One region of the Tindallia texcoconensis genome, then DNA from elsewhere that is predicted to be linked to it. Evidence: a T-box and tRNA genes for the amino acid it is inferred to sense, from the RefSeq annotation. Region 1 holds a T-box; the other holds one or more tRNA genes.
What was found. The T-box of region 1 lies ahead of pheS (phenylalanine--tRNA ligase subunit alpha). A T-box ahead of a tRNA ligase gene usually reads a tRNA of that ligase, here a tRNA-Phe.
Positions count from the first base shown of each region.

Region 1 (4,409 bases):
GTAAAAGAAATTCGTCTTAGTCCGAACATCGAAGAACATGATATGCAGGTTAAAGCAAATCAAGCCATTAAGTTTATTAAAAACGGAGATAAAGTGAAAGTGACACTTCGTTTTAGAGGCCGTCAGTTAAGCAATATTGGATTAGGCCGCAAAGTTATGGATGAGTTCAAGGATATGATGGATGAATACGTAATTGTAGAAAAGTCAGCGAAAATGGAAGGTCGACAGCTGATTATGTTCCTTACGCCTAAAATTCAATAAGGAGCTTCACTAAAAGGAGGAAATTTTCATGCCAAAAATGAAAAGTCATCGTGGCGCTGCCAAGCGTTTCAAAAAAACAAAATCAGGGCTGCTTAAAAGAGCAAAGGCCTATAAGAGTCATATTTTGACGAAAAAGTCTGCTAAAAGAAAGCGAAAGCTTCGAAAGTCGGCTACTGTATTTAAAGGTGAATTGAAAAAAATCAGAGAAATGATTTAAGGATCTGTTGAAGGAGGAAATCAACCATGGCTAGAGTCAAAAAGGCGGTAAACGCCAAAAAGAAACATAAAAAAATACTTAAACTTGCAAAAGGGTATCGTGGTGCTCGCAGTAAGCTCTTTAAGACTGCTAACGCTACAGTGATTAAAGCCCTGAGTCATGCTTATAAAGGTAGAAAACTGAAAAAGCGTGATTTTAGAAAACTATGGATTACAAGAATAAATGCAGCAGCCCGTGTTAACGGCATGTCTTATTCCCGTTTCATGAATGGATTAAAGCAGGCGGGTGTAGAAATGAACAGAAAAATGTTATCAGAAATGGCAATTCATGATAAGGATGGTTTTGCCAAGTTGGTAGAATTATCTAAAGAAAAAATAAATGCATAATGTTGTTATCTTCAGTCTTAAAGAGCCGAAATAGTCGGCTCTTTTTTAGACTAAGGAAGTGGTGAAGGGGAGTTTGGATTCTGACGAATCCCCATTGGTTAAGGAATAAGTGTCATTGGTTGATGGATATTAGGAGACCTAGCAATAAGGAAAGATCATGTATAAGGAGGTTGGTGATGACGATAAAAATAGTAGAAAGCATCTCAAACCCTATTATAAAAAAGGCGCTTTCTCTACAACTCCGAAAAAACAGGAAAAAGCATCAACAATTTCTTTTAGAAGGAATAAGGGGAATACAAGACATGGTGTCTGAATCCCCTGGGATTGATGTAATTTTTTATGAAAAAAAAATCGAATCATTACAGAGTGGAGAAAACCTGCTCTATAGCAGCGAGAAAGCTGGCATAGAGCTAATACAGGTAACGGATTCTGTCATGAAAAAAATGACTGATACGGAGAACCCTCAAGGAGCTATAGCCATTGTTCATAAACCCGTATATGATTTAGAGGAAGTCATTAGAAAAAGTCAAAACATCCTTTTGTTAGATCGAATTCAAGATCCAGGAAATATGGGAACCTTGATCCGATCAGCAGAGGCGGCAGGATTTAATGCGGTGATGATGACAACAGGAAGCACGGATCCCTTTAGTGCTAAATGCATCCGTGCAGCAACGGGAGCCGTATTTCACTTACCGGTTTTTGAGCTACAAGATACTGAGAAAACATGGGAAAAACTGAGAGAATATCAGTATCAAATTATTGGAGCTGCATTGGAGAGAGGCGTAGTATATACCTCAATAACGTATAAATCCCCTATGGTATTGGTTATTGGCAATGAGGCAAAGGGAATACAACCGGAATTGTTAGAAATGATGGATGGCGCCGTTACCATTCCCATGAAGGGAAAAACTCAATCATTAAATGCCGCCATTGCAGGGAGTGTATTGATGTTTCATGTGGCTACTACTTGTCCTAGGGATAAATCCATGGTATAATCTTCCATAAGTTTATCCTGCGATGATTGAGAGAGTACATTGAAGGGTCATTAGGAAAGAGAATGGAAGCCGTGGCTGAAAGCCTCCATAGTGATTTCAATGGAAGTTCGCTCAGGAGCTCTAATGCTGAAGACAAGTAGGCATTGGCGGCAGACGCCGTTATCGTCATTGAGAGGCACAAGAAGATTTGTGCTAGTAGGGTGGTACCGCGGAATAGCTTTCGTCCCTTGGGGAAGAAGGCTTTTTTTGTTTTTGATTTTATTATAAACAGGGGAAGGGAGTATTGATCCATGGAAGAAAAATTGAAACAACTTCAAGAAGAAGCAGTGGAAATGCTGCAAAAGGTCAGGGAATCAAAGGAAGTAGAAGATATTCGGATAAAATACCTTGGTAAAAAAGGCGGACTTACACAGGTACTGAGAAATATGGGAAGTCTTCCAAAAGAAGAGAGACCACGGGTAGGGCAAGTAGCCAATGACGTGAGGGAACACTTGGAAAAAGCTATTAATGAAACAAGGGCAAGGATCCATGAAGAAGCACTGGGGATCAGGCTGATGAAAGAAAAGATTGACGTAACCATGCCAGGGAAAAGGCCATCCCAGGGTTCAAGACATCCCTTGACACAGGCGTTAGACGAACTAAAAGAAGTGTTTATAGGGATGGGTTTCACTGTAGTTGAAGGACCTGAAGTAGAAACCGTCAGCAATAATTTTGATATGCTGAATGCACCTCCCAATCATCCCTCTAGAGATTTTTCAGATACATTTTACATTGATGAAAATACCATTCTTCGAACACAGACGTCACCAGTGCAAGTTCGGGTGATGAAGCAAAATAAACCTCCCATTCGAGTGATTTCTCCGGGCAGATGTTTTCGGAATGACACTCCAGATGCAACCCACTCTCCAATGTTTAATCAATTAGAAGGGTTGGTAGTGGATGAAAAAAGCACCTTGGGAGACTTGAAAGGTAGTTTAGAAATTTTTGCGAAACATCTTTTTGGAGAGCATACACAAACCAAGTTTCGGCCACATTATTTTCCCTTTACAGAGCCAAGTGCTGAAGTAGATGTAACGTGTTTTAAATGTCAGGGAGCAGGATGTTCCATGTGTAAAGGCAGTGGTTGGATTGAAATGTTGGGATCTGGAATGGTTCACCCAAATGTGTTGAGGAATTGCGGAATTGATCCGGAAAAATATAGTGGATGGGCTTTTGGGATGGGAATTGATCGAATCGCTATGCAAAAATATGGCATTGATGACATACGCTTGCTTTATGAAAACGATCTACGCTTCTTAAGCCAGTTTTAGCATTGAAAACTATAGGACACTAAAGGAGGAAATACCCATGCTGGTACCAGTAAAATGGTTAAAGGAATATGTGGAGATAAGGATTAATACAGATGAATTAGCTGATAGAATGACTATGTCAGGATCCAAAGTGGAAGAGATTCGCCCTTGGGGGAGAGGTCTAGATAAAATAATGGTTGGCAGCATAGAAGAAATACAGCCTCATCCTAGGGCGGATAAATTAGTGGTGGCCCAAGTATCTACAGGCAAGAATAAGTTACAGATTGTTACGGGGGCGGAGAACATACAAGAAGGGGATAAGGTTCCAGTAGCATTGGAAGGAACAGAACTCCCTAATGGAATGATCATAGAAGAAAGTCATCTAAGAGGAGAATCATCACAGGGGATGATGTGTTCACCGGATGAGCTGGGAATTCCCAAGCATATGGTGCCGGAAGAATTTAAAGATGGGATATGGATTTTAGATGCTAAGGCAGAGACGGGCAAACCCTTTACGGAAGTACTTCCGCTAGTAGAAGACGTGATTGAATTTGAAATCACATCCAATAGGCCGGATTGTTTAAGTGTTTTGGGAATCGCTAGGGAAGTAGCTGCTACTTTGGATACGGTGCTAAATCCACCAATGGTACAGCTTAAGGAAGCTGGATTGGATTGGAGCGAGGATGGGGGTGTTACCATTGAAGATGAAGACGGATGTTATCGTTATATTGCAAGAAAAATTACAGATGTAAAGATCGAGCCATCGCCGCAATGGATGCAACAGCGGCTTATTCAGGCAGGTGTGCGTCCAATTAGCAATATAGTGGATATTACCAATTATGTTATGTTGGAAATAGGGCAGCCGCTGCATGCCTTTGATGCTGAAAAAATAACTGATCAACATATTTTTATCCGGAAGGCTAAAGAAGGGGAATTATTGACTACCCTTGATGGAGTTCAACGAAAATTAGCTTCTTATATGACGTTGATTGCTGATAAAGATAATGCCTTAGGAATAGCAGGTGTTATGGGAGGCGAAGAATCGGAAATAACAGATCAGACTACCTCTATTATTCTGGAATCTGCCAATTTTAACCAAGATTGTATCCGCAAAACATCTCAGGAATTGAATCTTCGAACTGAGGCATCCTCTCGATTTGAGAAAGGAATGGATCCAGAACTATGTTTATTAGCGGCTAATCGAGCGTGTCAGTTAATTGAAGAATTGGGTGCCGGAACTGTTAATATAGGAGTGCTGGAA
Region 1 covers NZ_AP042431.1:572,226-576,634, reverse strand. The annotation lists gene infC (translation initiation factor IF-3) at 1-261, shown strand, start outside; gene rpmI (50S ribosomal protein L35) at 290-478, shown strand; gene rplT (50S ribosomal protein L20) at 505-864, shown strand; gene ACZ47N_RS02755 (TrmH family RNA methyltransferase) at 1,041-1,859, shown strand; T-box leader at 1,873-2,090, shown strand; gene pheS (phenylalanine--tRNA ligase subunit alpha) at 2,150-3,169, shown strand; gene pheT (phenylalanine--tRNA ligase subunit beta) at 3,207-4,409, shown strand, end outside.

Region 2 (4,409 bases), 1.1 Mb from region 1:
AAGACGAAGTATAGGGGCTGACGCCTGCCCGGTGCTGGAAGGTTAAGGGGAAGAGTTAGGGTAACCGAAGCTCGGAGCCGAAGCCCCAGTAAACGGCGGCCGTAACTATAACGGTCCTAAGGTAGCGAAATTCCTTGTCGGGTAAGTTCCGACCCGCACGAAAGGCGTAACGATTTGGGCACTGTCTCAACAATAGACCCGGTGAAATTGTAATACCAGTGAAGATGCTGGTTACCTGCGACAGGACGGAAAGACCCCGTGGAGCTTTACTGCAGCCTGACATTGGATTTTGGTACGGAACGTACAGAATAGGTGGGAGACTAAGAACCCGGAACGCCAGTTTCGGAGGAGTCGCCTTTGGGATACCACTCTTTTCGTACTGGAATTCTAACCACGAACCGTAACCCGGTTCTGGGACACTGTCAGGCGGGCAGTTTGACTGGGGCGGTCGCCTCCTAAAGAGTAACGGAGGCGCTCAAAGGTTCCCTCAGCACGGTCGGAAATCGTGCGTAGAGTGTAAAGGCACAAGGGAGCTTGAATGCGAGACCTACAAGTCGAGCAAGGACGAAAGTCGGACTTAGTGATCCGGTGGTACCGCGTGGAAGGGCCATCGCTCAACGGATAAAAGCTACCCCGGGGATAACAGGCTTATCTCCCCCAAGAGTCCACATCGACGGGGAGGTTTGGCACCTCGATGTCGGCTCATCACATCCTGGGGCTGAAGTAGGTCCCAAGGGTTGGGCTGTTCGCCCATTAAAGTGGTACGCGAGCTGGGTTCAGAACGTCGTGAGACAGTTCGGTCCCTATCCGTCGCAGGCGTTGGAAATTTGAGAGGATCTGTCCTTAGTACGAGAGGACCGGGATGGACATACCGCTGGTGAACCAGTTGTTCTGCCAAGAGCATCGCTGGGTAGCTACGTATGGCAGGGATAAGTGCTGAAGGCATCTAAGCACGAAGCCCGCCTCAAGATGAGATTTCCCACTCCGTAAGGAGGTAAGACCCCAGAAAGACGATCTGGTTGATAGGCCGGAGGTAGAAGTGCAGCAATGCATGCAGCTGACCGGTACTAATGGTACGAGGACTTGACCTAACCTGTGCAGAACGTTTCATGTAGTTTTGAGGGAACAATAGAAGGCGTGGCCATAGCGAAGGGGAAACACCTGTTTCCATCTCGAACACAGCCGTTAAGCCCTTCAGCGCTGATGGTACCTGGAAGGAGACTTCCTGGGAGAGTAGGTCGCTGCGTCTTCTTACCCTGATCCAGAGTAGCTCAATGGTAGAGCATTCGGCTGTTAACCGACAGGTTGGAGGTTCGAGTCCTCTCTCTGGAGCCAAGGCCCCTTGGTCAAGCGGTTAAGACACCGCCCTTTCACGGCGGTATCAGGGGTTCGAGTCCCCTAGGGGTCACCAAACACAAGTCAGACATCAGTAATCAGTGTAGCAGGGGTTATTAAATCCGGCGAACTGGTACACAGGTTACTGACATCTGGCAGAGGGCGCATAGCTCAGCTGGGAGAGCACCTGCCTTACAAGCAGGGGGTCACAGGTTCGAGCCCTGTTGCGCCCACCATTTAGGCCCGGTAGTTCAGTTGGTTAGAATGCCAGCCTGTCACGCTGGAGGTCGAGGGTTCGAGTCCCTTCCGGGTCGCCATTTAATAACTTAACATGCTGTTGTAGCTCAATTGGCATAAGTAGAGAACCCAAATTTTAATTTGGTGTGAATCACTTAGTTAGATAGAGCAAAGCAACAACAAAGTACTATGGTATTTGAATGATAACTTAACATGCTGGTGTAGCTCAATTGGCAGAGCAGCTGATTTGTAATCAGCAGGTTGCGGGTTCGAGTCCCATCACCAGCTCCATTTAGTGGAGGGGTTCCCGAGTGGCCAAAGGGGGCAGACTGTAACTCTGTTGTCTCAGACTTCGAAGGTTCGAATCCTTCTCCCTCCACCATTTTAATGCATATTTTTAAGGAAGATCAATACATATAATAATGCGAGTAATAAAGATGATTTAAACACATAACCAGCAATAGAGCAACAAGATAAACTAATGACTATGCGGGTGTGGCGGAATTGGCATAAGCAGAGAACCAGAATCTAAGATTCTGAGTGAATCGCTTAGTTAAAACCATTTAATACCGATACCAGCAATAGAGCAACAAGATAAACTAATGACTATGCGGGTGTGGCGGAATTGGCATAAGCAGAGAACCAGAATCTAAGATTCTGAGTGAATCGCTTAGTTAAAACCATTTAATACCGATACCAGCAATAGAGCAACAAGGAAAACTAATGACTATGCGGGTGTGGCGGAATTGGCAGACGCACTAGACTTAGGATCTAGCGGGCGACCGTGGGGGTTCAAGTCCCTCCACCCGCACCATTTTTTTTTAGTTTTATAGACACTTTGTTTAGGAAAGGTGTCCGAGCGGCTTAAGGATCTGGTCTCGAAAACCAGCGCTCTCTTGTGAGAGCCGTGGGTTCAAATCCCACCCTTTCCGCCATATGAAATGATATGCCCAGATAGCTCAGTCGGTAGAGCAGAGGACTGAAAATCCTCGTGTCCGTGGTTCGATTCCGCGTCTGGGCACCAACAAGGTCGGCTTTTTGCAGAGGTTGCGAAGGGTCGATTTTTTATGTTATTCTATTTTTTTATAAGTACCCATAAATTTTCTCGCACTACTTAATTGATGGCGGCGTTGTTTTTTTAACATTCCTTTATGCTTAAAATAACGATATCGGTCTCCGCTTGTGACAATAAGCGAAAAAATAATGACGATAATGGCCAAAGTGACTCCAATCATATCGACAAATACATCTACTGCGCTAGCGACACGATCTGGAACGAAAGACTGACGGTATTCATCGAGCACAGCAAGCGCAAATCCAGCAATGAAAGATAAAAAGAGGCATATACTTGCTCGTGAAATATATTGATAAAGCAAGAAAAAAATCGCAATGGTTAAAAAGAAAAATACAATGACATGAGCAAGTTTACGGAGGAAAAACTCAATTAAAATAGGATTCTGTCTCATGTAAGCAAGTAAATCCTGTATAACGGTGTCGATATAAGCTAACTCACCAAAGTTTAAGGGTATTTGACGGGCAATCCAAAGAGATAAGCCTTCCACGAAATAATCAAAACCAGAAAAAATAGATGTAATGTACCTAAGGATTGGAAGAACCCTTAAGCCTGGGATTGAAGAGGCCACATAGATAAATCCAATAATGCCTAATACTGATATCCAAGCAGTTTTCCGCATAGAAAATCACCTTCTTTCAATTATTTAAGAATTCTGTGTTTTCAGCACTTAAATTAAGTTTAGTATATCATATATCACATTAAACAGAAAAAACTCCGCTGCACAAGGCGGAGTTTTTTCTGTTATTTTTAAAGGGAGTCATAAGCAGCTATTTACTTCTTATTTCTTTTTTCTTTCATAATCGCACGAATTGTTAGCGGCAAAGCGAAGAGGTTGATAAAGCCTTCAGCATCTTTCTGGTTATAAACCTCATCTTCTCCGAAGGTTGCAAATTCTTCGCTATACATAGAGTAGGGTGAGGAGGATCCTGCATTAGTGCAACTACCTTTATATAATTTTAATCGAACTTTACCAGTGACAGATTTTTGTGTAACATCAACAAATGAGTCCATTGCTTCTCTTAAAGGAGTAAACCATAGCCCATCGTAAACGAGTTGAGCATATTGTTCGGCTAAAGTTCGTTTGAAACTTTGCGTCATTCGGTCTAGTGTTAGTTTTTCAAGTATTTTATGTGCTTCATACATGAGCGTTCCACCAGGTGTTTCATAAATACCCCTAGATTTCATTCCGACCAATCGATTTTCTATGATATCAATAACTCCGATACCGTTTTTACCACCTAATGCGTTTAATTTTTTGAGTAATTCAACCGGAGGAAGTTTTTCTCCATCAACACTGATGGGAATCCCATTTTCAAATTCAAGGATAACATAGGTTGGCTGATCTGGAGCCTGCTCTGGAGGGGTGGTCATCTTATAAATCTCCTGTTCATGCTCATTCCATGGTTCTTCCAAATTTCCACCTTCATGGCTAAGATGCCATATATTTTGATCGCGGCTATAAATGTCTTTTTTGGTTACGGGTATTGGGATACCATGCTGTTCTGCAAAATCAATACAATCTTCACGTGATTTCATTTCCCATTCACGCCAAGGGGCGATAATCTTTAAGTGGGGATTCAATGCTTTCACTGTGGTTTCAAAACGAACCTGATCATTTCCTTTGCCAGTACAACCATGAGCAATTGCAACAGCGCCTTCTTTTTCTGCAATTTCCACCAAGATTTTACCCATAAGCGGTCGAGCAAAGGAAGTACCTAACAAGTACTCGCCTTCATACATAGCGCCAGCTTTCAAGGTTGGA
Region 2 covers NZ_AP042431.1:2,488,997-2,493,405, forward strand. The annotation lists rRNA gene ACZ47N_RS11200 (23S ribosomal RNA) at 1-1,091, shown strand, start outside; rRNA gene rrf (5S ribosomal RNA) at 1,134-1,250, shown strand; tRNA gene ACZ47N_RS11210 (tRNA-Asn) at 1,261-1,335, shown strand; tRNA gene ACZ47N_RS11215 (tRNA-Glu) at 1,337-1,411, shown strand; tRNA gene ACZ47N_RS11220 (tRNA-Val) at 1,496-1,571, shown strand; tRNA gene ACZ47N_RS11225 (tRNA-Asp) at 1,576-1,652, shown strand; tRNA gene ACZ47N_RS11230 (tRNA-Thr) at 1,788-1,863, shown strand; tRNA gene ACZ47N_RS11235 (tRNA-Tyr) at 1,870-1,954, shown strand; tRNA gene ACZ47N_RS11240 (tRNA-Leu) at 2,304-2,386, shown strand; tRNA gene ACZ47N_RS11245 (tRNA-Ser) at 2,418-2,507, shown strand; tRNA gene ACZ47N_RS11250 (tRNA-Phe) at 2,521-2,596, shown strand; gene ACZ47N_RS11255 (VanZ family protein) at 2,643-3,266, opposite strand; gene ACZ47N_RS11260 (argininosuccinate synthase) at 3,419-4,409, opposite strand, start outside.
Region 2: it has a tRNA-Phe gene. The T-box ahead of pheS (phenylalanine--tRNA ligase subunit alpha) is inferred to sense a tRNA for this amino acid. The anticodon was not compared.